Regions from separate parts of the Paenibacillus sp. YSY-4.3 genome, predicted to be linked through region 3. Evidence: riboswitches for the same ligand, from Rfam matches in the RefSeq annotation. Region 3 holds a riboswitch; each other region holds the start of a gene.

Region 1 (7,965 bases), on a different contig from region 3:
ATTCTCGTGGATTTTGCTTATTCCGGCTAATATCGGCATTGCTGCTGTGATCAAGTCGGCGCTGATTCGCAGCAAAGTCGTCATCCAGCGCTTGGAGGAGCTGGAGCAGCTTACACCGCAGGTTGATCTGGATACGGCGCTGGGCAACAAAGAGGCGCTGGCCGAAATTGTCGTCAAGCAGTCCAATTTGGCCAACAGGTATTCGGATCACTACAGCTTCTGTATGGCGATGTTCAAAATCGATTTTCTATCCCTGGTGCAGGAATCGCTTGGTTCGCAGCGTTATGCTCTGCTTCTGCTGGAGCTATCGAATATTATTCAGACTCAGATCCGTTATGAGGATTATAAATTTTCCCTGGAACAGGGCAGGTTTATCATTTTGTGCCCGATGACCAACCATGAATTTCTGCAAGCGATGACGGATCGGATCAAGCTGGCCCTGATGGACGTTCATTTCCTGGATAAAAAGGGGCATCCCCTTAAGCTCGTCATTCGTGCGGGAGCGATCGCGTTCCAGAAGGATCAGTTCAGCAAGTATAAGGATATCGATGCGGTCATCGCTGCACTAGAGAGACATACCGAGACGGATTTGATTGGGGAGTACATATGATTTGCTAGACGGATTACCCCGGATGCGGGAGGGAGGTGGCAGGATTTGCTTATGGCGTCGTACATCGACTGGTTCATTCCATTATGTACTGGAGTTAGCTTCATATTCGCGGTGACTGTTGTGATTCTGACGGCTGCTACCCTGGTGTTCCGGGCCAGAGTGAATAAAAAGTATGATCGGGGGAAATTCAGTGGCTGATTTATTGTTGATTCTGTGTATGGTTAGCATCTGGATCGCCGTGTTCCAATCGATCATCATCATGATCGGGGCCATTCGCTTTGTATGGCGGCAGAGCACAACGCCTTTGGTAATGCCTACCGATTTGGAAGGCTTCCCTACGGTAACCGTGATGGTTCCGGCTCATAACGAAGAGCTCGTCATCGCGGCAACAGCGAGGCATGTTCTCCATCTGAACTATCCCGAGCATAAAATACAGTTTATCGTCGTGGCGGATAACTGCACGGATAATACGGCAGGGCGGCTAAAGGCACTTAAGGCACAGCCCCAGTACCAGCATCGGGACTTCTTCATTATGGAGCGCAAAGGAACGGGCGGCAAGTCGGGCGCCTTGAATGATGCGCTGGAGCATGCCACCGGAGAGTGGATTTGCATTTTTGACGCGGACGCTGCGCCGGAGAAAAATTCGCTGCTCTTTCTCGTGCAGAAAGCGATGGAGGAGCCGGAGTTGTACGGGGCTGTATTTGGCCGTAACAAAGCCCGGAACCGGGGCCAAAACTTCTTATCTAGATGCATTAACCTGGAGCTGGTGACGATGCAGAGAGTGCTGCATACCGGCATGTGGGAGCTGTTCAAGCTGGGGACGATTCCGGGCACGAATTTTATTGTCAAAACATCACTAATCAAAGAAATCGGCGGTTGGGACGAGCAGGCGCTTACCGAAGATACGGCCATTTCGTTTGAAATCCTCTCAAGAGGCCAGCTCATTGCGCTTGCCCCGCAAGCCGAGGCTTATCAGCAGGAGCCTGAGCAGCTTTCCGTATATATGAAGCAGCGCGAACGATGGGCCAAAGGGAATTATCAGGTGGTACTGGATAATTTCCACCACTTGTTCAAGCCTTCGAGCTGGCGCATCAAGCTGCATGTGCTTTTCTTTACGGCCAGTTATTTCTGGTTTCTGATTACGATCGTTATCTCCGACCTCATTATTGTCGTGAACATTGCTTATTGGCTGATCGCTCTATTTAAGCCGGAGGTGTTGTCTCCCTTCCAGTTTGAGGGCGATGTGTACATTTACCTGATTATCGCCTGGGCGCTGATGTATTATTTGTATGTGCTGCAGATCAACCTGGCACTGGCTTCCGATATCGGGCAGAGCAACGTCCGCAATTTTGTCTTGTCCTGTATTACGTATTTCACATACGCACAGCTCTTCCTGGTCATTTCGCTCCGTGCCTCTTATAACATGATTATGGATAAGATCATGCATAGGGAAAGCAAGTGGTATAAGACGCAGCGATTTGATTAGTCTGCAATTTAAATCTATTAACAAGAAACTGAGGCCGCTCCCATGCTAAGGTGCATGGGGGTGGCCTCTTCAATGATTTCATGCACTTTTTTTTAGAATCGTCCGTATAGCCATTCAATTATCAAGACCTTCTATGGTAATGTACTAGTATGAAGAAGATAAATACTACGTTGACAGGGCTTCGGGGTTGGCTTGCAATCTCGGTAGTCATTTTTCATATTTACGGCTCGTCGATCCTTGAGGGGTACTTAAGGGAGTATCCTCGCAGTCATTGGAGTTATTTCATCAATTATGCTGGTCCGATTTCCGTTAATCTGTTTTTCGTCATCAGCGGCTATCTCATTACGCAGACGCTGCTTCGGCACGGGACGGTAAGGAAATTCGCTTTGAACCGAATCCTTCGGATTTATCCGGTGTTTTTGCTAATTCATATTCTCATATTTGCGGCAGGGCCGTGGATCGGCTATAAATGGATGGACAATATCGGTTTTGCCAGCTATACGGTTCATTTTTTCTCCAACCTGCTGCTGCTGCCAGGCGTATTTCCCCTGCCTATTGCCCAAATCGTAGCCTGGTCATTAAGCTATGAAATGGCGTTCTATCTCATGGCGGGCCTGATTTACATCATTTATCGCAGGAAGTCGCTTCCTGTATTTGTTAAATCTATTCTTTTAGGCATTATGCTGCTAGTTAGTGCGATGCTCATATACTATCACCCGGACATGCTGTTCTTTGTCGTGGGTATCGCCTCTTATTTTACAGAGTCGTTTCTGCGCAGGGTGTATCCTTACAGGAGAGCTTTGTATCTGAACGGGATAATATTATTCGGGCTCCTATATATGTGCTATCACTATAACGCCAGGCATGTGTATATATTGATTCCGTTAATTATTAGCTATTTTTTCTTTCAGTCCATTTTGCGGGAGCACGGGTTAATGTCCCGGTTTTTGCAGCTTCGCCCGATGCAATATTTGGGGAAAATCAGCTACAGTCTGTATATGTGGCATACGATGGTTATGTTTCCGCTCAAAAGAGTGATCCCCAAGCTGAGCATGCTTGTTCATCAGCCTTGGTTGGCATTTGCCGTATACGCTGCATTATCGCTGATCATTTCTATTGTAGTGTCGCATCTATCCTACCAACTTATCGAGCTGAGGCTAACGAGTTATTTGAAGAAGCGGCTGGGCAAGAACAACTCCAACGACACGTCGGCTCAATTGCCGTTTTCGCGATAGCAAGGCAGAAAAACCTTTGTCTAATCCCGTGAAGTCTGATACAATAACCCGGAATCAACCAATTTAATATTTTACTTATACGGTGCTGCCCATAATTTATTATGAAGCAGCTTAATAGGGAAGTTCGATGAAAATTCGACGCGGTCCCGCCACTGTAACGCGGAGCTGACTATCGTAAAACCACTGTTGATCATCAACGGGAAGGGGATAGTTGAAGCGATGATGCGAAGCCAGGAGACCTGCCGTGTAAGAGCTCTGTGATTTCTCACGAGGATGAGATGGAGATGTTTATTCGTGCTGCTGCCGTCATGCTTAGTCATTGGAGCGGCCGAGTGTGTATAGTGTTACACGGACAAATCTTCAGGAACATCTTTCTCTACGGGAAAGGTGTTTTTTTGTTGTCCACAAAAAACAATGGTAAAGGAGAGCGGACGTTGAACAGTTGGAAGAATGGGATGAAGAGAAGCTTGCCCGTATGGATGAGCTTCGTGCTGTTGTTGTCTCTAGTAAATCCTCAGCTCGCCAAGGCGGCAGGAGGGGCAAACAACACTCAGTTGAACAGTATGATTGCGAGCACCATGGATTACTATGCCAAGCAGTATAGTGATGCTAGCTCGACGAAACGAATCGAGTCCTGGTGGGAGCTCGTGGCTATATGGGGTGCAGGAGCAGATCTGCAGGATGGAAAATGGAGACTGCCTTCCTGGGAGACGACAGCGCCTAATTTGGCGGCAAATAACACGGGTACCGAGCATATCAGATACATATTTGGGCTGCTGGCTATGGGGAAAGATCCAGCGCATGCTTGGGAGACGGATCGAAATTTATGGGCTGAGCTTGCTGCGCAGCAGAACCCCGCTACGGGGGCGATCGGCGGCGTTAACAAGCACATCTGGGCCATGCTTGCCTTGGATGCCGGAGTCAAGCTCGGTGCAAACGTAGGCACATGGGATGATGCGGCGGCGAAAAAGGCTCTAGACTATTTGCTGTCTTGCCAGTACGCGGACGGCGGGTTCGGGTTAACGCCAACCGGGTCGTCCGGCGATACGGATATGACCGGCATGGCGCTGCTGGCGCTTGGCAATTATCAGGGGCAAAGCGCAGTGGACAGCGCCATTCAGCGCGCAAAGGAGCTGTTGAAGCAGCGGCAGCTCGATAATGGCGGGTTTAACTCACCTGGAACATGGGGCTCCGGTGACAACTCGAACAGTCTGTCTACTACGGTCTCTGGTCTAGTGGCCGTAAGCGACGATGCACTATCCTCCGAATGGATCAAGAACGGCCATTCGGTATTGGATGCATACGCGCTGTTCCAGATGGCTGACGGCTCCTTCAAATGGAAAGCTGCCGATGCGAGAATGAACAGCATGTCTACAGAGCAGGCGCTTATTGCGCTGCTCGACATCCAGCATGGGCAATCGACATGGTATCGTATTGCTGAAGCTGCGCCGGTTCAGCCTAGCATATCGGCACAGCTGCAAGTGACCGGAATGGACAGCGAGCTTTACGCTTCTCAGATAGTCACAGTATCACCGAACGGCGGGGAAGTTACGGCGCTTGATGTTATGAAGCAGGGTCTTGATACCGCTGTGCCGCCGATTAGTTACAGCATTACGGGCAGCGGGAGCAATGCTTACGTCACGGAGATTGGCGGACAAGTCGCAGGAACTTTGGGCGGCTGGGACGGCTGGATGTACACCGTCAATGGGGTTGCTCCTTGGGTCGGAGCGGGCGAATATGTCATTCAGCCCGGCGATCAGGTCCATTTCTATTACAGCCGCTGGGCCAGCATATCGGCGGCAGCGCTGGAAATTAGTCATGGAGCCTCGAACCCTGCGATTGAAATCAAGCTGGTAGGGGATACGTTTACGCCAGCTGCAGGGCAGGTAAATTATTGGCTTATCGACACCGGCACAACAGGGCTGCAGGTTGCTGGCGTAACCATGAGCAACAACCAGCAAGCTAACATTGCTTTTGCAGGTCAAGCTGCTGAAGGCATAATTACCGTACAGGCATTGGCTGGGGCTTTAGCCGGGCAGAGCGAAAGCGAGACGGTGAGTGTCGTTGTTCCAGCTTCCGCTGGGCCGGTTCACGAACGGATTATTTATGTTCCGGACGGCGAGACCCATTTCGAGAACGGGTCATATGGAGACCCGTTGACGGAAGACAAGGTCATCCTTGAGTTCACTAGAGCGCAATTGCCGTAGGTAACTTCAGTTACGGACAGTACGTATTTCGATATTGCACCGGATACCGAGGTCCGCTCATTAGGCTGGAACCGCCAAATTCAACTGCCTAGCAAGCTGAGCACCACGGATGGTACGTTGATCAGTAAGGTAAACGACAAGTTGTCCTTAACGAATGAGGAACTTACTCAGATTGCAATTCGTGTGAAGGTAGGCGGCAGTGACAGAATTGATTTCAGCCGTCATGTAACTTTGAAGCTGATTGGGCAAGGCAGCAGGCATGCCGGCTGGGTCGGCAGCGATGGAAGCTTTAATCCAATTCCGAAATACAACGATTCTTCGGTAAGACAGGATGCAGTTTATGCCTATGCGGATGATCATGGCGATTTAGTCATCAAGACGACGCATTTTACGGAGTTTATTGCTTACGACTTGAAAACTAAGGATACTCCTGGACAGGGCGGTAATCCTGGCAACGGAGGTACCAATCCAGGAAATGGCGGAGCTCCCGGCAATGGGGGTGGCACGCCTGGCACTGGTGGTAACCCGGGTGACGGGGGCGGCGTAGTAACTCCACCGGCTACCCGTTCAATTACTTTGTCTGTAGAGAAACATACGATTGGCGAAGGAAACATTGTTTCGTCTATGGCAGTTACGCTCCAGGATGGAGATACCGCATTTACAGTCCTAAAGAGAGTACTGCAAGGGCGCGGTATTTCTATGAATTACATTGGTTCTGATGCTACCCTTTATGTACAAGCGATAAACGGTTTAGGCGAGTTTGACAAAGGGCCGTTGAGCGGCTGGATGTATCAGGTAAATGGGGTATTTCCAAATTACAGCGCAGGACTGTATACGCTGCAGAACGGCGATGTTCTTCGCTGGCGTTATACTACGAACCTCGGCAAAGATCTTGAAGAAGAAGACGCCGGAAACGGAGCACCGGGTGCCGGGGCGCCTGGAGCTGGCGGTCCTGCTGGCATCGGCGTGGCCGAAGGAGCTTTAGGACAGGTAGCAGTGGCAACGCCGGAGCAGCAAGCGGCTTCCCTGGAGCGCATTAAGGCGGCGATTGCTAATGCTTCGAACTGGATTTTGAACAATCGCAGCTTCGCTAAGCATGATAATTTTAACGATTGGGACGCTTTAGCGCTGGCTCGCTCCGGCAAGCAAGTGCCTGCGGAATATTATTCGGTACTCGAGAGCCATGTTCGTGAGAAGAACGGCGAATTCCGCTTAGTGACAGACTATGAACGCATGGTACTGGCCGTCACCGCAATCGGGAAGGATCCGCGCAGCGTGGCCGGGACAGATTTGCTGGAGAAAATCTACAACAATGCGCGCATGACGAATCAAGGCACGAACGGACTCGTATTCGCCTTGCTGTCTCTGGATGCAGCCAAGGCTGATATTCCAAACGATGCGCTGTGGACGCGGGATAAGCTGGTCGCTGCGGTGCTGCAGCAGCAGAATTCCGATGGCGGATTCCCGATCAGTAAAGAGTCCAACGGCCAAAGCGATATCGATATGACGGCCATGGCGCTGCAAGCCTTGGCGAAATATCAGGACCGCAAAGAGGTTAAAGCGGCTGCGGAAAACGCGCTGGCCTGGCTGTCGCAGCAGCAGTTGGCAAGCGGCGGCTTTAAAGCGTGGGGTGTAGAAGCGAGCGAGAGCATTTCGCAGGTGATTATTGCTCTGTCCAGCCATAATATCCCGCTGGATGATCAGCGGTTCGTGAAGAGCGGCGGCGATCTGCTTACAGCGCTGCAAGCATATGTGAACAAGGATGGCGGGTTCGCCCATACGGCAGGAGGAGCCAGCGATTATATGGCAACCCACCAGGGGCTAATGGCACTTGGCGCGTATGAACGGATGCTGAAGAAGCAAAGCACGTTATTTGATATGTCCGATATACAAACTGCCGTCTCTGAGCCGGCTCCAGTTGTCTACGGCGATCAAGCCTCCATATCTGCATGGGCCAAGGGAGCGGTTGAACAAGCAACTGAGCTGGGCTTGATGGCAGGTACGGGAGCGGCGACGCCGCAGTTTGAGCCGAAGCGTGGTTTGACCCGTGCGGAATTCGCGGTGCTGGTCGTCAAGCTGGCAGGCGAACAGCCGTCTGGGAATGCGGCGGGCTTCAAGGATGTCAGCCAAGACTCCTGGTACGCCGGATATGTAGCTGCGGCTAAGGAGAAAGGCATGATTTCCGGTTTGAACGAAAGCCAATTCGGACCGAATCAGCAAATTACAAGACAGGAAATGGCTACGATTCTTGTGCGCATGCAAGGGCAATTGCTGCCAAATGCAGGGGATAGCACAACCTCGAACCGCATTCTCAAAGACCGTGAGCAAGTATCTAATTGGGCTGCCGCTTATGTGGATTCGGCTGTTCAATCCGGGCTCATGTCGGGAGACGGCGACTATTTCCGGCCGCATGAGCAAGTCACTAGA
Region 2 (7,965 bases), on a different contig from region 3:
CCAACGTTGCCGAGATCGCGGATGTTGTGTCGCGCAAAAAGGCCCCCACAGCCTAAACACTTTTTTCAGAGTGTCCAGTCTATGGGGACCAGTTTATTTAACTTCTTTTTTATTATGCAACAGGCCCACTATTTCTGATTTCAATTGTTCAAACCACTCTAAGTTAACCAAGTGATGGGAACGGGAATTTTCGTTCATGCGGCGGTAGTAATCGATTGTGCCGGAGAGTTCTTGTGTGTTGGACAGGTACTCATCAAGGAGGGCGATTCGGGTTTTAGCCTGGTCTATTTGCGATTGGATCAGTTCCAGCAATTTGTTTTTGTCGTATTCATCGGCAAAGAGCAGTGCCCCATAAAATTGCAGGTTCACATATTCCGATTTGGTGCCGTATTCGACCATTAATTTTTCGAATTCAGCCATTCCCGATCCGGTGATTTTAAAGTTCCGAATTTCGCGCCCACTGGTTGAAGGATTCTGCTGAATTTGTTCAATCCAACCTTTTTCTTCAAGTTGCTGCAGATTGTAATAAAACGAGCCTTTCGTGAAGTTTACAATGTATTTGTAATGGCGTTTTTCCATTAAGGCCAATAGTTCATAGCCGTGAGCGCCGGGGTTTTGGATAAGTAAGCCAAGAATGAGTAAGGGGATCAAGGCTGCATCACCTTCACCATCTGCGCCTCGAATTCCGCGTACGTGATTTTACCCAAAGCCAAATCCATGCTAAGCAGGTAAATCTGTTCTGTTTTCGAATAGTCCCGCTCCACTTTCAGCGACTGCTCCTCCCCCGGGATGGGCTCCAGGACATGACACTTTTTCGAAAAAGCTTCGAAATAGCGGTAGCCGAATTTGCGCTGCGAAACCGCGTCTAAATGAATGCCATCAGGATTCGCGGTCAAATCTGCCGCCGTGACAAAATAACAATTCGGGTGTTCATTGGCGTAGCGCTGTAATTGCGCGTTAACCTGTCGATATTCTGTCGCGTGCTGTCCAAAACCGGTTTTTCCCAGGAAATCACCAAGTCCGCCAATGATCAACGGCACCTCATCAAGATTTAATTCGTTTCTTAGGGTCTCGATGATAAGGGTTAATTTCTCGTAATAAGTTTCATGTAGCGAACGATAACTGTCGCTCTCACCCTGGTGCCAAAGGATTCCGCAGATTTGACTGGACCGCAAGGCGAAGCGAGCCTCGGACAAAGCATGTTGAAAAAGGATGCCTTCCCGATGCCAGTCATTCAAGGAACTGCCACCTTCCGCACAAGGAATCAAACCAATTTCTTCATCGGGGTTGGCTTTCGACCAGGCATCGGCGAAAGACGCCGCCAGGCTTACACCGGAAATCGGACGGTCATAATTAATCGGTTCTGTCATCATCTGCCACTGTCCATTACGCAGCATTTTTATTTTTTCATGATAGATAGGGTCGACTTCATGCAAAAATCCACGGCCTGCCATATTAGACTGACCCAACATTAAAAATGATTGTATCATTTAATCTTTACTCCTTTTCATAACTATTACGGTCTAATTGGTCTAAAAACATTATATAGTCTAATTAGACTATTGTCTATTAAGAGGGCTCAATACTTCATCTAACCCCATTATGTTGTAAATGAAGAGATGTTTGGTTTGGAAAGCCCTGTTTTGGTAAAATATATTGAAGACTTTGAAGAAAACTTAGAATCCTAGAATGAAGAGTATTAGATGAATCTTCCCTTTTCGCATAGTGGAAAAATGTATTTTAAAACAAGGGAAATGCCTATGTCTTCCTCACTCTATCTATTTCATGAAACTTTTAAGAATAAGCTCTCGGAAGTAGAATATGAGAAGCTGAGTGAGGATTGCTATAGTTGTGACAGCAAGCGAGTAGAAAGGAGAATAATCCTATGGAAGTAACCGCACAGGAAGTGGCTGAATGGATGGTCAAGGAAATCAGGTCTACGGGAACGCTATACCAGACCGATGCGATTGAATATGTGAAGACCCATTTCGGCGAACAATTCGTATTCGTGAATGAGAATGGAAATACATCGCTGTCTAAAGAAGTGAAGAAGGCTTTCCGCAAACTCCACGGCGGCAGAATTGCTTGGGACCGCGACGGATTCTTTTGGGCTTGGACCTGAGGAGGCATTGGCCGTAGTAGACCGGAGCTGCTACAATGCCTACTATCGCATGTCGCTTGTTATAACGCTACGTGATCGTGCAAGACCCTGATGGCAACTTAATCAATCTTTTCGCTTAGTGGGGATGCCAACATAAGATTTACTAATTTCTCGCCGCCACAAGTTCTTGCCGAACCCTCCAATGAACTGACTTACTGTCGGACCCAGGCTCAAGAGGTAGCACGGAGAACCGTATCATAAGTGACGGCGAAAATTGGGGTGTCGGGGCAAAACTAATTTTGGGCCCCGGACCCATTTAGCCAGCGTAAAACGGGTTGCCTCGCCAATTTTCACGGTGTGCCCAAACCTCCTTCTTTATTGTCCTTAACCAACTTGTTAAAAAGACAAAGCCATTTGATTTGACGGCTACCGCAGAAGACATCGGTGAGCTTCACGGGAGACTCATCCGTGTTGGAAGAAACTTTGTCGAGTTTATCAAGATGCCAGGCCGGAGGGTTCCTACTCTGTTTCCGTTAAATCAGTTCACTGAAGTCGAATGCGAACATGAAGATGAGGAATAGGAACTGCGAACGACCCGCAAGTAGTGCGCATGAAGATATATCGTTGCGAGTCCGCGTTAAAACGCGGATTTTTTTATTTTTACGATACAGCGCGGTCTTTTGATCGCCATCTGCTGCTCTTGTTTTTATCGTTAATTGTCGAGTAAGATGTAGGTATCATTAACTTTGTATAAATTGCATAATTGAGAACAGGTGTCTGATCGGCGACGTGCTTGTCGTTCTGACTTAAAAGGGAAGTTCGGTGCAATACCGACGCGGTCCCGCCACTGTAACGGAGGAGCAGGCAGCTCAACCGGCCACTGATCTACATGGATTGGGAAGGCCGCTGCCGAGTGACGATTCCGGAGCCAGGAGACCTGCCTGTTCTGACAGCACTGCTGTACCTACGGGAGATAGGAAGGTGTTAGATGAACCGTCATAATATACGATTATGCAGGCGTCTTTCCCTATGTTTTTCACAGGGAAGACGCCTTTTATTGTTGCTAGCAGACACAACACGTTAAGACGTGTACCACTATGCCGTTATGGGTGAGCAAATTGCTTCATTAGGCTAGTCAGCGGGAAAAGTCTCGTGGCGTGCAGAAGATGATTAGTGAAGGGGGTATTCCAATGACCTTACAACAATTGAAATATATTCTGACTATCGTGAATTGCGGCTCGATAAGCGAAGCGGCAAAGAGGCTGTTTATTTCGCAGCCGAGCTTATCCAATGCGGTGAAAGAAATCGAGATGGAAGCAGGTATTGAGATTTTCCTTCGATCGTCCAAGGGAATCGTGCTATCCAGCGACGGAGCGGAGTTCCTATCTTACGCTAGGCAAGTCGTAGAGCAAGCTGAGCTTCTCGAGCAGCGGTACATGAATCGTAAGCCTTCGAAGAAGCTGTTCTCGATCTCAACACAGCATTATGCCTTCTCAGTGCAGGCTTTCGTCGGACTGCTGAAGGAGCTTAAAGTGGATGAGTACGAGTGCACGCTACGCGAAACGCGTACCCACGAGATTATCGAAGACGTACGGAATATGAGAAGTGAGCTCGGAATCATTTATATCAGCGAATTCAACCGAAAGGTGATTCAAAAGATATTAAAGGACAACGATCTGCGATTTCATCCGCTGTTCCAAGCGGAAGCGCACGTATTTATCAGTGAGGAGCATCCACTTGCCTCTAAGTCGCTGCTGGACATCGAGGATTTGGATGACTTCCCGTGTTTGGCCTTTGAGCAAGGTGAATATAATTCCTTTTACTTCGCGGAGGAAATACTCAGCACGCGAACGTACAAGAAGAAAATACTGGTCAGTGACCGTGCCACGTTATTCAACCTGTTGATCGGGCTTAATGGCTATACGATTAGCTCAGGCGTACTGAATAAGGATCTGAACGGGGAACAAATCAAATCTGTACGACTTCGTACGGACGAGAACATAAAGGTAGGTTACATCGTGAATCAAAAGGCGAGCTTGAGCCAGCTGGCTGCCGCCTATTTGATGAAGCTCAAAACCGTCATTACGGAATTCGGCTACCCGATCATAGACCAAGAGGATGAGCTCGACTGAGCCCATCCTCTTGTACGTTATTATAGCGTTGCTCTTACTTCTTTGGCTGCTTGGACAAGGTTTTCCAAGCTGGCCCACGTTTCCGTAACACCGCGAGTTTTAAGTCCGCAGTCCGGGTTAACCCATAGCTTGGAGACTTCGATCTTGTCGAGCATGTGGCCCAGCGTTTCTTTAAGCTCGTCGACGCTAGGAATTCGAGGCGAATGAATGTCGTATACGCCGGGGCCGACTTCAGTACGGAAGCCGCATTCGTTAATTGCATCGATGATGGCTAGATCCGAACGCGACGCTTCGAACGTAATGACATCGGCGTCCATCGCATCGATATCGCGAATGATGTCGCTGAACTGGCTGTAGCACATATGGGTATGAATTTGCGTTTCGGCTTTAACTCCGCTGTGTACAAGTCTGAAGGCAGGAATCGCCCAGCTCAAGTACTCGCTCTGCCAGTCCGAATGACGCAATGGAAGCTTCTCTCTTAATGCAGCTTCGTCGATCTGGATAATCTCAATGCCGTTGGCTTCGAGATCGAGTACTTCGTCACGAATGGCAAGACCGATCTGAAGAGCGCTTTCCTTCAGGCTGATATCTTCGCGAGGGAACGACCAGTTCAGGATCGTTACCGGACCCGTCAGCATGCCTTTGACCAGTTTGTTAGTACGGCTCTTCGCGAATGCCGAATATTCTACCGTAATCGGCTTGTTGCGGCTAATGTCGCCCCATACGATTGGCGGTTTTACGCAGCGCGTTCCGTAAGACTGCACCCAGGCGTTCTCTGTGAAAATAAAGCCATCCAGGCATTCGCCAAAGTATTCGACCATATCATTGCGTTCGTATTCGCCATGGACAATGACGTCAATTCCGATTTCCTCCTGCTGTGCGATGCACTCCGCGATCCGCTCAAAGTTGAATTGCTTGTACTGTTCCTCGGTGATGTTGCCTTTCTTAAAGGCTGAACGGTTAGCGCGGACTTCAGCCGTTTGCGGAAACGAGCCGATCGTCGTCGTAGGCAGCAGCGGCAGATTGAACTTCGCTTTCTGAATGGCTTCACGCTCAGCGAACGCAGGCAATCTCGTGAAGTCGGCGTCCGTCAACTCCGCCACTCTCTTCTGTACCGAGTTGTCGTTCGTGAGGCGCGAAGCACTGAATAGCTTCTCATTCTCCGTGTAAAAAGCAGAGGCTTCAGGGCTCGCTTGCTCCAGAATCGACTTAAGTTCTGCAAGCTCGCGCAGCTTTTCTTCCGCGAACGCGAAATATTGCTTATTCGCCGCCGTCAGCTTCGTTTCGTTCTTAATCGTGTATGGGACATGAAGCAGCGAGCATGAAGTGCCGAGCACGACTTGGTCTGCATGCTTGCCGATCTCGCAAACGAGGGCAATCGTCTGCTTGTATTGGTTTTTCCAGATGTTCTTGCCATTAATTACACCGGCGAACAGCACCTTATCGCTTGCGAAGCCATGCTTGCGCACGAGGTCCAAAGACTGCTTGCCCTCGACGAAGTCGATGCCGATTCCGTCGAACGGCAGCGCTTGAAGCACCTGATAGCAGTCGCGAACGTCTCCAAAATACGTTTGCGCGACAACTTTTATGCTTCCTTTGGCGGACAGGATACCGTTATAAAGCTCCGTGAACAGCGCGATATCTTCCGCAGTCAAATCCGTTACCAATGCAGGCTCATCCAGTTGAAGCCATGCTGCGCCCAGCGTGTTCAATTGGTTCAGGAGAGCCGTATAAGCTTCGACAACCGCAGGCACGAAATCCTTTGCTTTCTTCGAGCCGGTGAATCTCGCGAGCTTGAGCAGGGTGAATGCTCCGATCAGCACAGGCTTGGTTGCGATGCCGAGCTGTTTTGCTTCCGTAAATTCGTCGAACAGCTTCGATCCGGCTAAACGGATGCTTGTTGTATCGTCGATTTCTGGCACCATATAGTGGTAGTTCGTGTTGAACCATTTTTTCATCGCCAGCGCTTTAACGTCGCCTTTGTCGCCTTGATATCCTCTCGCCATTGCGAAATACGTCTCCAGCGGGCTTAGGCCGAGCGCTTGGTATCTTTGCGGAATGATCCCAAGCAAGCAAGCTGTGTCGAGCAGTCCGTCGTAGAAGGAAAAATCGTTGGACGGAATGAAATCGATGCCGTTCTCCTGTTGAAGCTTCCAGTTTGCCGATCTAAGCTGAGCTGCCGTTTGTTGCAGTTCTTCGACGGGAAGTACGCCTTTGAAGTATTTTTCGGATGCGAATTTAAGCTCTCTAAGCGCGCCAACTCGCGGATAACCGATGATGGATGTTTTCAATTATAACAGCTCCTTATGTGGTATGTTGGTTTCATTATAGAGCGTGGAAGCTGCTATTGGTAAATACTTAAAAACTATATAGAGGCATAGCTTTTTGCTATAGTCTGCCATTGATTTTGCCGTTACTATGTTACGCTGTAACCCCCGTACCACAACTTATGACGCAATTAGTAGGGATTGAAAGTTAAAAGACTATACAACCAATCACCCCATAGAGCTGGCGGATCTCATCAAACTCTCCATCATTTCGTCGGAATGGTGCACCGCGAACATCAACGGAGTGCATTGATCGGATGCTTGAGCCCTGAGCGAGATTCGGTTTGTAGCAGATTATTTTAATGATTGGATTTAGAATTAAGTATTACACTAATAAATTAACTTTAGCCGTACGGAGGGTTACCCGTACGGCTAAAGTCTGATATAGGAAGGCCGAGTGCTTTATCAGAAGGCGCCGAAGCGGTTGCCTGCGGCCACGCCTTTGGGAGAGATACGTTCAATCTCTGCCAAATCTTCGGCTGTCAGCTTCACTTGCAGCGCGCCGAGGTTCTCTTGCACACGATCCAATCGTTTCGTTCCCGGAATCGGCACGATCTGTTCGCCTTGTGCCAGGAGCCAGGCCAGACTCAATTGGGCGGGAGTACAGCCTTTATTGGAGGCCATTCTCTCGATTAGAGAGACGACCTCAACATTCTTGGCGAAGTTCTCGCCTTGAAACCGTGGGTAATAGCGCCTATAGTCGTCTTCCGGTAAATCCTTGAATTTCTTGATCTGGCCGGTTAGGAAGCCGCGGCCAAGCGGGCTGTAAGGGACTAGGCCGATACGCAGCTCCTTAAGAAGTGGGAGGATTTCATCCTCCAGTTCCCTGCTCCAAAGGGAATATTCGGTTTCGACTGCGGTAATCGGATGTACCGCATGAGCACGTCGGATGATATCGGTTGGCGCCTCAGACAAGCCAATATATCGGATCTTCCCTTGCTTAACGAGGTCAGCCATCGTGCCGACCGTTTCTTCAATGGGAGTATTCGGATCAGGGCGATGCTGGTAATAGAGATCAATGTAATCTAGTCCCAGGCTGTAGAGGCTGGCATCAACGGATTTCTTAATGTAGGCGGGGTCTCCTTTCGGTCCTTGCCCGTGCGTGATGCCGAATTTGGTTGCAATAACGGCCTTATCGCGCCGGCCTTTAAGGGCACGTCCGACAAACTTCTCATTTTCACCGAACCGCCCTAGCAGATATTCCGTCCCATAAAGGTCGGCCGTATCGAACATCGTCACGCCCATATCCAGTGCTCCCTGAATAGTATGCACGGATTCATCGTTATCAGGCATCATCATCGTTCCGAGGCCGAGGGCTGACACTTCAAGTCCTTCGTTCCCTAATTTTCTTTGCTGCAACATAGGCTCCCTCATTTCTGGTTTAGGATGTTTCGAATATAAACCT
Region 3 (7,965 bases):
ATAGCTAGCTCCATGCTGGATTTGACCAGCAGGTAGTTGATTTTTTCATAGAGATCATCGTTGTATTTAACGGCTTCTTCAGATTCCCAGCGGATGCCTTCCAGGGCCAGCAAATGATGGAGCCCGAAGGTGCCGAGCCCGATCGCCCGGTATTGGCTGTTCGTGTACTGGGCTTGCAATACCTCGATGTTGTTGATGTCGATGACGTTATCGAGCATCCGCGTCTGAATCGGAACGAGGCGATCCAATACGCCGGCTGGAACAGCGCGGGCAAGGTGGATCGAGTTCAGGTTGCAGACGACGAAATCGCCAGGAATTTTGGAAACGACGATACGGGTTTGGCCGTCCTTCGTTACTAATTCCTCTTGTTCTACAACGGTTGGCGATTGGTTTTGCATGATTTCCGTGCACAGATTCGACGAGTAGACCATGCCGTGCGCCCGGTTCGGGTTGGCGCGGTTAACGGTGTCTCGGTAGAACATGTACGGCGTGCCTGTCTCCAGTTGCGATTTCATGATCCGTTTCATGATATCGATCGCTGGCATCGTAATTCTCGACAGCGTTGGATGATTGACCGCTTCTTCATATCTTTCACGGAACTCGCCGCTGCCTACCTCTTTGTCGTAGAAATCTTCCAGGCCTAGCGGGCGGCCGTTCTCGTCTTTCCAGCCCATCGTCTTCTTCACTTCGTGCGGGCAGAACAGGTTCCACTCGCCGCGAGCCTCGACAGCTTCCATGAAAAGGTCAGGGAGGCAGACACCGTGGAACACGTCATGCGCGCGCATCCGCTCGTCACCGTTGTTCAGCTTCAGGTCAAGGAAAGCGAGGATATCCTTGTGGAACACGTCCAGATATACCGCGATGGCTCCTTTGCGTGTGCCGAGCTGGTCGACGCTGACGGCCGTGTTGTTCAGCTGGCGAATCCAAGGGATAACGCCGGAGCTGGTGTTCTTGTGGCCGCGGATGTCCGAGCCGCGGGCGCGAACCTTGCCGAGATAGACGCCGATGCCGCCGCCCATTTTGCTGAGGCGGGCCACGTCCGTATTAGAATCGAAAATGCCTTCCAGCGAGTCGTCCACGGTATCGATGAAGCAACTGGACAGCTGTCCAGCGACTTTTTTACCGGCATTGGACATCGTTGGCGTAGCGGCGGTCATATAGATGTTGCTCATAGCCCAGTAGGCTTCTTTTACAAATTCCAGACGCTTGTCTGCAGGCTCCTGGTGCATCAGATACATGGCGATGACCATGTAACGCTCTTGCGGCAGCTCCATCGTGCGTCCGTCAAAATCGGTAGCCAGGTAGCGCTCGGTGAGCGTCAGCAGGCCGATATAATCGAACAGCAGGTCGCGGGTCGGGTCAATCAGCTCGCCCAGTTCATCGATTTGCTCTTTCGTATAGCAATCGAGCAATTCTTGGCGGTAGATGCCCGCTTTGACTAGCTCGGTAATAAGATGGTAGAACGATCCGTAAGGCTCTTCCGGATACGCTTTGTAACGGCGGTTGACCGCTGCTTTTTTGTATAAGGTAGTGAGCAGGGCGCGGGCTGCGGCAAACTTCCAGTCCGGCTCGTCCTTGGTGACGAGTTCCAGAGCGGACATCGTAAAGGCGCTGCTGATTTCCTCGCCGGTGACGGAGTCATGTCTCAGCTTAGCGGTGACGCCGCGCAGCAGACGCTCCTTGTCAAGTGTATGTAATCCATCCAGAATACGGTCGGCGTAAATTCCGAGACGGTCATTGTCGAACGCAAGCTGGCGATTGTTGGGTTTCGTTACGAGTGAAGGCATGTAAAAATTCCTCGCTTTCCTGAAGTGGGATATTTAATCTTCCAATTCATTGTCGAATCTTGGATGCTCAAATCTTTAATTCTTAAATTGCAACTATTCCTCGAAAAAAGAGGCGCTTCATACGCGGGCTCAAAAGATCGCAATTATACGATCTTGATCGATAGAAGAGCTTTGAACAGCCACGTTATGATTTGGCGCCAGTGACGTCAATAGAACGAACACAAATTATAATTATACTAGAAACAGAGTCGGCTAGAAAGAGAAAGTTGGCTGCCATTCGACAATGCCGCGCTGGGACAGGCTCGCCGGAATGTCGATCAGCCTTTGATTGGAGCTGCCGCGATAGAGCAGGGATGGGTCCCGTAATTCATCGACATAGCGCCCGTCCACCAGAACCTGGCAGCGGCTTAACAGTCCGTATTCCGGTGACTGCGTGTCCTCGGTTAATTCCTCGTACGTATACCCGCTGTAAATCCAGACGGATAACGAGCCTGCGGCCTCGCGCAAACGATCGAGGAAAGCACTGACCTGGGCTGCCGAGAAAAAAGGGTCGCCGCCAAGAATCGACAGTCCGCTAAGCAGCGGGTTGCCGGCGATGTCCTGGATAATTTCCTGCTCCCGTTCGGAAGTGAAGGGCTCGCCGTAATTGAAATTCCAGGTGGCCGGACTGAAGCAGCCCTTGCAATAATGGCGACATCCGCTTATAAAGAGCGCCGCCCGCAGTCCTTCGCCTTCATTAATCGATTCCGGGTAATAGCCGCAAATGTTCATGTCGAATGCTTCAGGCGGTCGCGGACCTCGGCTTGCTTGGCGGCGTTGAACCGCGTCTGGAAATCCCCGGTCAAATATCCGGTCACGCGCCGCAGGCGGCGGATATGGACGTCCTGCTCGCTGGCGTTGCAGGATGGGCAAACAGCGCCGATGATTCCTTCATAACCGCAGCCCGAGCAGCGGTCAATCGGATGGTTTATGCTAAAGTAGCTCACTTGCTGCGACAGTGCGTACTGAATGATTCTCAGAAACGCGGCCGGATTGCTGCGGGCGTTGCCGTTCAGCTCAATGTAGGAGATGGCTCCCGCATTGCACAGCCCGTGGAACGGTGCTTCCAGCTCGATTTTTTTAGCTGCGCTGATGTCATAGTATACCGGCACATGAAAAGAGTTCGTGTAATATTCCCGGTCAACGACGCCAGGAATTTCCCCGTAGTTAGCCCGGTCTCGCTTGGTGAACTTCCCGGACAACCCTTCCGCCGGAGTGGCGAACAGGGTAATGTTCAGGTTGTGCCGTTCGCTCTGACGGTCGCAATAGTCGCGCATGAAGGCGATCAAATTATAAGCTTTCTTATATACATCGGCATCTTCACCGTGATGTTTACCATACATGGCTTTCATGCATTCCGCGACCCCGATGAAGCCGATCGACAGGCTGCCGTGCTTGAGTAGCTCTTCCACCGTATCCTCGGGGTTCAGATGTTCGCCGCCCTCCCATACGCCTTCGCGCATCATGAAGTCGGAAGCCTTCGCTTTCTGGGACGATTGAATCCGGAAGCGGTGCAGCAGCCCGTCCAAAGCGATATCCATATAACGTTCCAGTTCACGGTAGAAGCCTTGTTCATCTGCGGTTTGCCGCTGTCCTAACGCAATGCCATGTTCCAGGCCCAGCTTGACCAGGTTCAGGGTATTGAAGGACAAATTTCCTTTACCGGAAAGGCGGTTGCGGCCGAAGCGGTCGCTTAGCACCCTCGTGCGGCAGCCCATCGTGGCAAATTCGGTATCTGGGTTCGCCGGATTGTAGTACATCAGATTGAGCGGGGCGTCCAGGTTGGCGAAGTTCGGATACAGCCGCTTGGCCGAGCATTCCGCTGCTTTCAGGAACAGCTCGTAATTGGGTTCTCCGGGCTGCTGATTAACGCCTTGCTTGCATTTAAAAATTTGAATTGGAAAAATCGGCGTTTCGCCGCTGCCAAGTCCGCGCATCGTTGCGGCAAGCAGGGAGCTGATGACGAGTTGTCCTTCTATCGACGTGCAGGTGCCGTAGTTGATGCTCGTAAACGGAATTTGTCCGCCCGCCCGGCTCGACATCGTATTGAGATTGTGAATGAGGCTCTCGGCGGCCTGCAGCGTTTCGCCTTCGATCTCTTTGACTGCATATTTGAAAGCTCTTGGATACTGCGCTTGCAGATCGGAGCGAGCCATTGTGATGAGGCCGTACTCGGCGTCCTTGTCTCCTTCTTCGAAGTAGTCCAAGCCTTTGCGGAAATATTTGATGAAGGATTTGGTCACATAAGGCGCCAGGTCATGATCAAGCTTGTTGGCGGATACTCCACCGTATTGCGCATTTTGCTGGGATTGAAAAATAATCGCCACGAGCGCCATCGCCGTCATAATTGAATTCGGCGGCCTTACACTGCCGTTCCCGGTGTTGAACCCTTCGCGCAGCAGCTTATCGAACGGAATAAAGATACAGTTCGTCGTTCCGATCGCATATTGATCCAAATCGTGTACGTAGACGACATTGTCTTGAATGGCCTGAACGAGTGGTTTAGGCATGACAAAATGGTTCGCATACCATTTCGCGTATTCGCTGCCGAATTTGCTCATCTTGCCGGAGAAGCTTTCGCCGTTCAAGTTAGCGTTCTCCCGCAGCACTTCAAGATTGCTGCTCGCAACGATCTCTTCTCCTAATGTAATAACTTCTTCCAGCATGTCTTGGCGGCTTGTATAAACCGGGTTCATAATCGCCATAACAAAGTTTCCCTCCCGAAAAACTACACATTACAACCATATAAAAGGCATTTCCGACTGTGCAAGGTTGGAAATGCCCGAATGCGCGTTGGAAGAACTGCTTGGATCATCCATTAGATACAGGATAGATACATATGTAAGCTGCAAGCGGACACCTACCTGTTCCTCGCAGGTTCATCTGGTACTTGGTGTCAATACAGAATTGGGCAGGTATCCTGGCTTCCGGTTTCTTCGCTGACGCCTTCCCGCAGATGGCTAGCATCTGCAGTGGCCCTTGTCAGTAAAGTGCTGCAAAGAGCTTGGTGAGCTCTTGCAGGCACCCGGTCACAGTGGCGGGACCGCAGCGGAATTGCACCGCACTTCCCTTTTAAGCCCCAGCCGATCAATAGAGGGCTGGATCACCCGATTCCACTATATTTGGTTGTCTGCAACTTACATTACCCCAATATGTAGTGTTTGTAAACAGACAACTTCACCAGCCGAGTGATGAAAAAGTATGAAAAAACTGGTGAAAGCAACCCTGATGCGGCGAGTGGGAGATGAAGAAAAATTGTGAACATTTATCGCGGCAATTCATGGTCGTATTTTTTGCGCAGGTGGTTCAGCTGTTCTAATTTGCGCAGGTGCTGCTCTTGGTTTTTCATCCCGGTAGCGACGATCAGGTTCTCTACCAGGAAGGTCGGGGCGATCATCGAATGGAATTCCCAAATCTCGCCCCGGCTGGCATACAGGGTTACGTCGCTTTGGCCCGAGAAGTCGGAGACAAGGCGATCGGTAATGAGTACTGTACGGTAGCCGCATTGCTTGGCATGGTCAGCGATCACTTTGGCTTCTGGAAGCAATCGGACGAAGCCGAAGAGGACAACGACGTCTTCGCCTGTAATATGGAGCAGATCCTCGAACAGCTCGCTGCCTCCGCGATCAAGGTGATGGATGGACAGGCCGAAGCGGCTGAGGCGGTAATGCATCAACTGGGCCAGACCGGACGAGGGACCCGGGGCATACAAATATACTCTGCGCGCCGTGACAAGTGCATCAACAGCGGCGTCAAATGCTTCCTGTGAATAATGCTGCAGCGTGCCTTCTAGATGCTCAATGCTGGAGGCAAGGAATTGACCTGGAAAGGACGCCGCGTTTGCTCTATCCATGATGTTTTTCATCTTGGCGGCAGGGGTAACTTCCAAATGCTCGCGAAGCTGGTTTTTGAAATCTTTAATATTTTTAAAACCGACAGAACGCCAAAACCTCGATACGGAAGCGATGCTGAGTCCCAAGTTGTCCGCGATTTCTTGTTCGGTCAGAAAGAGGACGGTTTGCATGTTTTTCTGAATATAGTCGGCAATTTTATATTGACCTGGGGATAAGGTTTCTAAATTCCAGTCCAAGTTCATCGGGGTGGCCTCTCTTTCTTCGGTTGAATGGATAGCTTTAGATTAACATATCCGCACGAGGGCGGTAATGAGAATCTAGCAAGGAATGATATATTTTTTTCATTAAATAAATTCATGAAATAATTTTTACATATGATTTACAAGATATAGAAGCAGCATTAATATTTCCCTCCTATAGTGGAGCTATCTGAAACCAGGAGGGGAAGCTAGAGTGGCTCAATTAAAACAAAGGTATGTATTAACCCAGTCCCAGAAAATGATGGTATTCATTCTATCGATGTCGCTGTACGGTTTGTCGAATATGATCACCGAACTGATTCCGTCGGTTCAGCTGGGACCGATCGAACTGTCGGTCGAATACTTCGCGTTCATCCCGCTGACGCTGTGCATTTTGTTCCATCCGTTCTATGCGGCGGTCGGGGCGGCGCTTGGCGAAGTCATCTTCGGCGAAATCATGCTAGGGCAATTCGGCGGACTTGGCGAGCTGGAGAAGTTCATCGGGTTCTCACTGGCAATGTTCATCGCCGGGACGCTGGTGAGCGATCCTCAGAACCGCAGACAGGTTGGCGTCGCAGCGATGATGGGAGTCGTCATTCACCAATTTATCAGTTGCGCGGTCGATATCGCCAAAGTATGGATCGGTGTGGAGGAGTTTGAGGCGGTGCCGGGATTAGCGCAAAGCGTTGTGGTGGTTGAAGGAGTGGCTTTTCTAAACGATGTTTTGTTCTCAGGCATTCTGTTCGCGCTGCTGCCGACGTTGTACCTTGTGCCTCGTTTATATGGGAAAATCGAACCGCTGCTTGGCATGAAGCCTAGAAATAATAAGATGAAATATTCACTCGGTGAAATTATGGCTCCCAGATTAATCGTCGTTTCCGTAATACTGGCCGTTCTGGCTGCAGTTGCTGAGTTCCTGGCTGAATCGGATATGGCGCTTGTTGAATGGGATGCCGACTTCCTGGAAAGCATCGGCGGCTGGTTCATCTGGGTAAGCATCGGCGCTGCCGCCGCGGTGGCATGCCTTACGATTTGGATGCTGGTTCGCAGGGGAAAACGCTCGGGTACGGCAGGCACCGGGATCTAAACTATAGTGGAGGTTAGGGCATGTATCAAGACAGGACTCTATTGCAGGAGGCGGAGACAGCAGAGCCCGATTGGATCGTATCGATCGATAACGTGACTTTTACATACCCGGGCGCGGAGGATCCGGTGCTTAACGGGGTGTCATTGCAGATTAAGCGCGGTGATTTCGTAGCCGTCATCGGCGGCAACGGGAGCGGGAAATCGACGCTGTGCAAGACGCTGAACGGATTGATTCCCCACTATTATGTCGGGGATTTTGAGGGGAGCGTACGTGTGAACGGGCTGCAGACTTTGGAGCATGATGTTGCCCGTTTGTCGCGCCATGTCGGTTACGTCTACCAGGATTTCGAGAATCAGCTTATCCGTCCTACGGTGCTGGACGACGCCAGCTTTGCTCCGCTGAATTACGGGTTCGAGGATTATCGGGAGCGCGGGCTGCGGGCATTGCGTTTGGTGGATCTAACGGTGGATCCGAAAGAGTTCATCTGGCAATTAAGCGGGGGGCAGAAGCACCAGTTGGCACTTGCCGGAGCAATCTCGCTGGATCCGGATATCCTGATCATCGATGAGCCCGTGGCCCAGCTTGATCCTTGCCATGCCAGGGAGATCTACGATTTGCTGCGCCACCTGAACGAGCAGCATAGCAAAACGATCATCGTTATCGAGCATCATACGGAGTTTATTGCTGAGTATTGCAGGCAGGTCGTGCTGATGGATCAAGGCCGGGCCGTATGGTCGAAGCCGGTAGAGGAGGCGCTTGTGGAGCTGGAGCAGCTGCGGTTCAGCCACATTTATCCGCCTCAGGTTACCCAGGCCGCCGCCGAGATCGCAAAAGCCTGGGAACGGGATTCTGCTGGGATGGACGGTAGTTGGCCTAGCCTTGGTCGGTTCAACCTGGGTTCGCCGCATCCCGCACCGTACCCGATTACGCTTGACGAGGCCGCAGCTTACTTTCAGCGG
Region 4 (7,965 bases), on a different contig from region 3:
TTTATTAACCGCAGCGCTCAATGCCACGACCTCATCCAGCTTCTCTTCGGCAAAGGACAAAGCGTCGCGAAGCACCGTCACCAGCGCCTGCTCCTGCTTAGCCGACACCGGTACATGCAGAAGACTGCAGGACGGCTGCACGATTACCTCGGCACCGGAAGTAAGTTCCAGGATCTCCTTCAGTTGCTGCTCCTGGCGATACAAATCCGTGCGCCATATATTGCGGCCATCGACGATTCCCGCTCCCAGCGTCTTGCCTGCCGGGAATCCAAACTTGCGAAGGGCAGCCAGGTTGCCGTCTGCGCCATGAATGAAGTCAAGGCCGATGCCTGCTACAGGCAAGGATACGACTTCCTCATAACGGTCAACCGCTTCGAAATATGTCTGCAGTAGAACGGAAATTTCCGGAGCCTCGCGCTGAATCGTTTCGTAAATGTTTCTAACCCGCGTCATATCCTCGGCGGATACAGAGGTCACCAAGGACGGTTCATCCACTTGAACCCAGGTTACGCCTTCAGCAACCAGCTCTTTAAGCACTTGAACATATAGCGGCAGCAGCTGCTCCACCCAATGATCCCACTCTGTTGCTTCATTAAACCCTTTTGACAGCTTGAGGAAAGAATACAGCCCGATCAGCACGGGTCTTCCTTCGATGCCCAGCTGCTCTTTCGCTTCCTGGTAAGCAGCCAGCGGACGGTTTGTCGTTAGCTGCGGTTTTCTGCTCCCAAGCTCCGGAACAATATAATGATAGTTCGTGTTGAACCATTTCGTCATTTCACTCGCCGGCGCTTCTTTATTCCCCCGGGCAATCGCATAGTACGTATCAAGCGATACCTCTCCGCCGCTATAGGAGAACCGCTCCGGAACAAGTCCGAACATAACAGCCATATCGAGGACATGGTCATAGTACGTAAAATCGCCTACAGGGATAATTTCGATGCCCTGATCCCGCTGCTGCCGCAAATTATGAAGCCGGATCTCCGTCAACTGCTCGTGCAGTTGCTGCTCGTTCAGCTTGCCAGACCAGTAGGCTTCAATCGCTTTCTTCCATTCCCGTTGCCCGCCGATTCTCGGATAACCTAAATTTCCGCTTTTTACCGTATGACTCATTAATAATTCCTCCCCAGTGTATGTGTCTTTCCAATAACAAAAAGGGCCCCCTATAGCTGGAATGGCTAAAGAGGACCTCGTCATGCTGCGCGATGGTTCAAATCTTTAACACCTCCCTATCTCCCGTAGGTACAGCAGTGTTGACAGAACAGGCAGGTCTCCTGGCTTCAGAATCACAACTGGACAGCTGCCTTCCCGATGACGGATCATCAGTGGCATGAACGCTTCCAGCTCCTCTGTTACAGTGGCGGGACCGCGCCGGCATTGCACCGGACTTCCCTTTTAAGCTTCAATCGACGGCGATTAAAGCACCTGTTCCCAAAATATTCGGTTATAAATATAAAATTTATGTTACTTCATGTTGTCAAATAATACAATACAAATCGGATTAGTCCTTGAATAAAAATGCAATAATTATGCACAAAAATCAATAATTATCAGCAACGGCCTTATTCAGCATGCCAATGCAGCGGTCTAAGTCGATCTTTACCTGCTTCTTATATAGCTCTGCCTTCTCATGCCCTTCATCGGTGAAATGATAGAGCACAATTTCCTGGAAATCTACGCTGGGATCATTCCCTTTCAGATGCTTTGTACGGTACAGTACCCCCTCCTGTACCAACTCATGAAGGGCCCGATAAATTTCGCTCTGCGGGGGAACATAGCCGAACGGCTTGAATTCCTCCTTCAACTCTTCGAGCATTTGGTAGCCGTAGCCCCTTCTCTGCTCAACCATCGAAATCAAATAGAGCTTAATGTAAGCTCGCTGTGCAATCATAAAAGCCATCGTCCCGCCTCCTGCTCTTTCCTAAAGTATAGAATAGCTATGAATTTTTCACAACAGCTGTCTATATTGCTCTTTATTACATATACATAGTTTACTAAGTACGTAGAAATGAGTAGGATTTGCAGATAGGAGCAAGAGAGGTTTTTGGGCTTTATTGTTGTGAATTTTTCATATATTGAAATATGATCATTAGAAGTTAACGTTCGACCCAGCCTTGCTCCAAAGCGTATCTCGTCAATTGCACACGATTTTCCAAATGCAATTTTTGCAATATATTTTTCAAGTGGTTTTTGACCGTTTGATCGGAAATTTGCAGCTCCTTAGCGATTTCCCGGTTGGTCATCCCTTTGGCGACCCAATCCAAAATCTCGCGCTCCCGGCTCGTAAGCGGGTGATCATCACTTTTATTTTTCTTCGATAGCGGAAATTCCTGAAGAATCCGAAAAGCCAGCTCGCTGGACAGCGGAGCTTCATCGCTAGCGACCGCCCGTAAATATTGCAGCCAGGTGCCCGGCTCCAAGTTCTTCAACAAATAGCCCTGTGCTCCTTGCTTCAGCGCTTCAAACAGATGAGCCGCATCATCGGAGACGGTAATCAACACGATTTTGACATAAGGATACTTCAGCTTGATCTCCCTCGTCGTTTCCAAACCGTCTTTCCCCGGCATATGAATATCCATCAAAATAAGATCGGGCATCCACAGCTCCGTCTGCAGCAGGGCTTCGTCTCCATTCTCGGCATACCCGATTATTTCAAAGCTGTCGTCATCCGATAATATTTCGCCGATGGCCTCTCGGGCATGGGGATGATCGTCAACGACTAACACTCTTACCTTCATAGCCCCAATCTCCTTCATGAAAATGATATATGTGGTTTTGCTGGCATACTCCACCGAATATACGCCATAGGCCTTGGGCCTGGCAAGCCTTTGCGGCAAAGTAAAAAGCAGGGCGAAAACAATCGCCCCGCTAACCCTGCCTGGTATTCTGACCTTTCCCGTTTCTTACTTCATCAACTCCATGATTTCATCTTTGATCGATTCGGATTGCGGCCCGAACACGATCTGCACCGCGCCTTGACCCAGCCGGATGATTCCCGCAGCGCCCAGCTGCTTCAATGCCGCGTCATGGACGAACTTATCGTCTTTGACAATGAGGCGCAGCCGGGTTATGCAAGCATCTACAGATTTAACGTTGTCAGGACCGCCGATTTGCCGCAAAATTTTAGCGGCGCGAGTATCTGCCTGTGGCTTCGCTTGGCCTGCCTCGCTCGAGGCGCTGCCGCTCAATCCATCCTGCTGACTCGGGCCGGCAAGCCCTTGGCCATCCTCATTATCCAACTCGTCAGGCTCATCTTCTCGGCCTGGCGTTTTTAGCTTCAGCGCTACGATGAGGACGCGGAATAATACGTAATACAGAAACGCAAAGACAAGCCCGACTGGAATCAGCAGCAGCGGCTTCGTCGAAAGCTGATAATTGATCGCATAATCGATAAAGCCGGCGGAGAAGCCGAAGCCGAGCTTCATACCGAGCACATAAGTCACATAAGCGGATATTCCGCTAAGCACCGCATGAACTACATATAACACGGGAGCCACGAACATGAAGGCAAACTCCAGCGGCTCGGTGATTCCCGTCAAGAAGGATGCGAACGCCGCCCCAATGAAGATCGAACCGACCGTTTTGCGGCGCTCCGGCTTCGCTGTGTGCACAATAGCGAGGGCCGCGGCCGGAAGGCCGAACATCATGATCGGGAAGAAGCCCGTCATGAACATGCCTGCGGAGGAATCTCCCGCAAAGAACCGGTACAAATCGCCGTGAATCACAGTGCCGGCAGCATCGGTGAAGCTGCCGATTTGGAACCACACGATCGTGTTGAGGATGTGATGCAGTCCAAACGGAATCAACAGGCGATTCGAAATGATATGAATTGCGGAACCGACGCCCCCTAGGCTCGTCACCCAATTTCCAAACACGTCGAGGGCCTCCTGGATTGGAGCCCAAATGAGACCAAATATAAGTCCGACCAGCACCATCGTAAACGCCGTGACCATCGGCACAAATCTTTTTCCCCCAAAGAACCCTAGCCAATCCGGCAGCTTGATATTATGAAACCGATGATACAAATACGCAGAAATCGACCCGACGATAATGCCGCCAAGCACCCCCATGTTGAGAACGGTTCCTTCGGCGATCAGCCCTGTGAACACGCCGGGCACTACCTCGAGCACCCTTAGCAAAATAATATATCCGATGACCGCCGAAAGGGCGGCCACCGCATCCCCGGCCAGACCAATCGCAACGCCTACCGCAAAAATAAGCGGCAAATTATCAAATATAGTCGTTCCGCCGGCATCCAGAAATGGAGCGATATACTTGTTCAGAAAGCCCCCTATGCCTTCTCCGAAATGGAAATCCTTGATGTAGTCGATATTGCCAAAGCGCATCAATATAGCTGCCGCCGGTAATGTAGCCACCGGAAGCATCAACGATTTACCGATTCTTTGCAGGAATGCCAACATGCGATCCTCTTCCTTTCTACATCATTATTCATCAGTTATTCGAAACCGCTTTCAATTAAATCTATATGTCTCTACCTGCTTATAAGAACTAATCCCACCTTATGCTTGTCATTGAAACATTTCTGCGCATACCGCAAACTTGCGGGTGGCCAAAATCGCACAACACAAAAAAGAGCCCGAGAGCATCCGACTCTTATTCGGAAGCTCTCGGGCTCCAAGCTTCTAATCATATAAACCATCGTAACCTATGCGGTTCATTTCGGCCGCACTCTATTCGTTGCCGTCGCCTGAAGCGGATCATCCGGCCAATAATGCTTCGGATAACGGCCCTTCAAATCCTTCTTCACCTCAAAATAAGCGTTGTACCAAAAACTCCGCAAATCGGCGGTAACCTGTACGGGACGCCGAGCGGGAGACAGCAAATGCATGATAACCGGAACATTCCCGTAGCCGATGCGCGGCGTGTCCATCATGCCAAACAGTTCCTGCAGGCGAACTGCGGCATACGGCTCTCCCTGATCATAATGGATCTGGATTCGAGAGCCGCTGGGAACTGTCAAATGCGTTGGCGCCTGCGCATTCAATTCCTGCTTGAGCTCCCATCCCAGCTCATTTTCGAAAATCATCGCCAGAGACAGGGACTGCAAGTCCGCTCGTTTACGAAAGTTGGCGATATAAGGTGCTAACCACCCTCCCGCGGATTCAGCCAAAGCATCGTCGGAGAAATCCGGCCAGCGCGCGCTCAGCTTGCGGAGAAATCCGATACGGGCCTGCAGCTGCCTTGCTTTATCATTCCAAGGCAGTATCTCCACGCCCAGTGTCGACACGGCATGCAGCAGCGCCTTCGTAAAATCCTCGGCCACAGGCTGTACCGGCTGCTCCCGAAACACAATCGCACCAAGCGTCTCCCGCAGGCGAACCCTGACAGTCCCTGCTGCTTCATCCCACTCTGCCTGTCTCTCTTCCTGGATATGCTCGCCGTAATACTGCGTTAAGTCATCCCGTTCTAAGGGAGCGGCCAATAAAATCCGCCCCTCCGTCCCTTCATCGTCGATTTCCGCTATCGCAAGGTATGGGGATTCCCCAAGATGCTGCTTCCTGGCGAAAACCGCGCCGCGGCCGTTGCGCAGCAAATATCTTCCGTCAGCTCTGCGTTTGGCGATGCGATCCGGATAAGCAAACGACACGAGTGTGCCGCAAGCATCAAACCATTGCTCATCGCCCGCTCGCTCTAACTCCTTGATTCCAAGCCTACGCTCATATTGGGCGCTCATGGCTACCAATCGCTGAATATCGCGATCTTCCACCTGAATCGCCGGATCTCCTGTGTTCCGGGAAAAACTGCCTTTTCCCATCAGCAGAGCCAGCCGGCTGCGGATATCGTTGTCTTCTCCAGCTCCAGCGGCCCCCCTGAATAAGTCGCGCTCCTCTAGAAGCGCGGCCAGGCGGCAGGCTGGCCGGCCCAGCCCCAAATCCGCCGCCTTCAGCAGCATATGCGCAAGACGCGGATGCAGCCCAAGCTCGGCCATCCTGCGGCCATGCCCGGTAATGCGCCCTTCGCCGTCAAGCGCTCCGAGCTGCTGCAGCAGCCGCACGGCCTGCCGATAAGGCGCCGCAGGCGGCGGATCAAGCCAAGCGAGCTCCGCTGGCGAGCCCGCCCCCCATGCCGCCAGCTCTAGGGCGAGCGGCGTCAGATCCGCCTCGAGCATTTCCGGCGCAGTGCGCTCGGGCAGCATCCGGTCCTCCGCTTCGCTCCAGAGGCGGTAGCATACGCCGGGCGCGGTCCGTCCGGCGCGCCCCCGCCGCTGGTCAGCGGAGTCCCGGGCCGCGCGCACGGTTACGAGCCGGCTCATGCCAGTGCGCGGGGAGAACAGCGCCGTACGCCGCAAGCCGCTGTCGATCACCACCGTCACGCCCTCGATCGTCAGGCTTGACTCAGCGATCGACGTGGCTAGCACCACCTTGCGCTTGCCCGGCGGCGCTGCCGCTATCGCCCGCTGCTGCTGCTCCGCAGACAGCGCGCCGTATAGCGGCGCCAAGAGCACATCGCTAGGCACCGCAGATGCCAGCGCCCGCTCCACCCGGCGAATTTCCCGTGCGCCGGGCAAAAACACAAGCAAGCTCCCGTCATGCTGCTCAAGCGCGACGCGTACCGATCGCGCCACCGCCTGCTCCATGGGAGCTTGGCCTAATGGCCCTGCCGCGTACCTGGTCTCTACCGGGTACGCCCGCCCCTGGCTGCGGATGACGGACGCGCCGCCAAGCAGCTCGATCAACGGCTCGGGATTCAGCGTAGCCGACATAATCAAGAGCCGCAGATCGTCCCGAAGCAGCTCGCGGCTCTGCAGCGCTAAGGCGAGACCGATGTCGCCATGCAAATTCCTCTCGTGGAACTCATCAAAAATAATCAGCCCGATTCCCATCAAGGCCGGGTCATGCTGCAGCATCCGCGTCAGAATGCCTTCTGTCACAACCGTAATTCTTGTCCGGTTCGATGCTTTGCTGTCAGTTCTCGTCCGGTAGCCTACCGTTTGCCCAACGGGCTCGCCAAGCTGTGCGGCCATATAAATCGCCGCCGAACGGGCGGCAAGCCGCCTTGGCTCCAGCATAACGATACCCTGACCCTCCAGCCAAGGCTCATGAAGCAGCTCAAGCGGCGTGCGCGTCGTCTTGCCCGCTCCCGGCTCCGCGAGCAAAATGGCCGTTCCCGCTGAGTGCAAGCTCGACTTAAGCTCCGGAATTACCTCATCAATAGGAAGCCTCGTCATTCTCTTCTCCTTCACGATACAAAGTGCTGTTAGCATTTTACCATACGGGCGTCACTTGTCCTACGGGCAGCACAGAGCCCCGTCCCGAATAGAGTGCACGAATCGGGACGGGGCTTTCTTGTTCATGTATACGCCCTATGGATCAAACGAAAATTACAGCAGAGATTCGGCCCCATCGATCACGATGCGGGCACCGGTAATGTGCACGGATTCATCGGAAGCGAGAAACGCCACCAAATCCGCCACGTTCTCCGGCTGTCCAGGACCTTCCGCGAGCGGCTGCGAACCTTCCGGGTATTCAACCGGAATGATAATTTCGCCCAGTTCCTCACTGACCTCAGAAGAAGAATCGATATTCGTCGAGATGGCGCCAGGACAAATGACATTAACACGAATTTTAAACTTGGCAAGCTCCAAGGCCAGCATTTTGGCAAATGCCACCTGACCGGCCTTCGTCGTGCTGTAAGCCGACATGCCGAATCCGGAAAAGCGGTCATTCCCGTTGATTGAGCTCGTAATGATAATGCTGCCCCCGCCCTGCTTTTTCAAAAATGGAACAGCATGCTTCACCGTTAGAAACGTCCCGTTCAAATTGACTCCGAGTGTGCGCTGCCAATCTTCGAAAGACATTTCTTCTACGGGAGCCAGCGTACCGTTAATGCCGGCATTGGCAAACACGATATCAATGCGTCCGAAATGATCCGCCGCTTCCTTGACGGCCTGCTCCATTCTAACAGGATCCGATACGTCGACGTCAAACGAACGCGACACGCCCCGAT

The links. A riboswitch is a leader RNA that binds a small molecule or an ion and turns the genes downstream of it on or off. The one in region 3 is predicted to bind cobalamin.
Region 1: linked by a shared signal. The riboswitch ahead of ACYUJT_RS15970 (DUF4430 domain-containing protein) and the one ahead of ACYUJT_RS07925 (anaerobic ribonucleoside triphosphate reductase) in region 3 are both predicted to bind cobalamin.
Region 2: linked by a shared signal. The riboswitch ahead of ACYUJT_RS14675 (LysR family transcriptional regulator) and the one ahead of ACYUJT_RS07925 (anaerobic ribonucleoside triphosphate reductase) in region 3 are both predicted to bind cobalamin.
Region 4: linked by a shared signal. The riboswitch ahead of metE (5-methyltetrahydropteroyltriglutamate--homocysteine S-methyltransferase) and the one ahead of ACYUJT_RS07925 (anaerobic ribonucleoside triphosphate reductase) in region 3 are both predicted to bind cobalamin.

The regions. Positions count from the first base shown of each region.
Region 1 covers NZ_BAABMC010000004.1:346,900-354,864, forward strand. The annotation lists gene ACYUJT_RS15950 (diguanylate cyclase domain-containing protein) at 1-610, shown strand, start outside; gene ACYUJT_RS15955 (hypothetical protein) at 656-808, shown strand; gene ACYUJT_RS15960 (glycosyltransferase family 2 protein) at 801-2,096, shown strand; gene ACYUJT_RS15965 (acyltransferase family protein) at 2,267-3,331, shown strand; cobalamin riboswitch at 3,395-3,592, shown strand; gene ACYUJT_RS15970 (DUF4430 domain-containing protein) at 3,766-5,538, shown strand; gene ACYUJT_RS15975 (S-layer homology domain-containing protein) at 5,656-7,965, shown strand, end outside.
Region 2 covers NZ_BAABMC010000004.1:68,415-76,379, forward strand. The annotation lists gene ACYUJT_RS14660 (PadR family transcriptional regulator) at 94-651, opposite strand; gene ACYUJT_RS14665 (sialate O-acetylesterase) at 648-1,490, opposite strand; gene ACYUJT_RS14670 (DUF6953 family protein) at 1,886-2,122, shown strand; cobalamin riboswitch at 2,856-3,060, shown strand; gene ACYUJT_RS14675 (LysR family transcriptional regulator) at 3,292-4,233, shown strand; gene metE (5-methyltetrahydropteroyltriglutamate--homocysteine S-methyltransferase) at 4,254-6,524, opposite strand; gene ACYUJT_RS14685 (aldo/keto reductase) at 6,966-7,919, opposite strand.
Region 3 covers NZ_BAABMC010000002.1:208,262-216,226, reverse strand. The annotation lists gene ACYUJT_RS07935 (ribonucleoside-diphosphate reductase subunit alpha) at 1-1,787, opposite strand, end outside; gene nrdG (anaerobic ribonucleoside-triphosphate reductase activating protein) at 2,040-2,558, opposite strand; gene ACYUJT_RS07925 (anaerobic ribonucleoside triphosphate reductase) at 2,555-4,531, opposite strand; cobalamin riboswitch at 4,720-4,952, opposite strand; gene ACYUJT_RS07920 (MurR/RpiR family transcriptional regulator) at 5,092-5,922, opposite strand; gene ACYUJT_RS07915 (cell division protein FtsQ) at 6,134-7,006, shown strand; gene ACYUJT_RS07910 (ABC transporter ATP-binding protein) at 7,027-7,965, shown strand, end outside.
Region 4 covers NZ_BAABMC010000001.1:1,165,066-1,173,030, reverse strand. The annotation lists gene metE (5-methyltetrahydropteroyltriglutamate--homocysteine S-methyltransferase) at 1-1,110, opposite strand, end outside; cobalamin riboswitch at 1,245-1,441, opposite strand; gene ACYUJT_RS05525 (helix-turn-helix transcriptional regulator) at 1,538-1,897, opposite strand; gene ACYUJT_RS05520 (response regulator) at 2,094-2,735, opposite strand; gene ACYUJT_RS05515 (PTS transporter subunit EIIC) at 2,901-4,418, opposite strand; gene hrpB (ATP-dependent helicase HrpB) at 4,673-7,186, opposite strand; gene ACYUJT_RS05505 (SDR family oxidoreductase) at 7,340-7,965, opposite strand, start outside.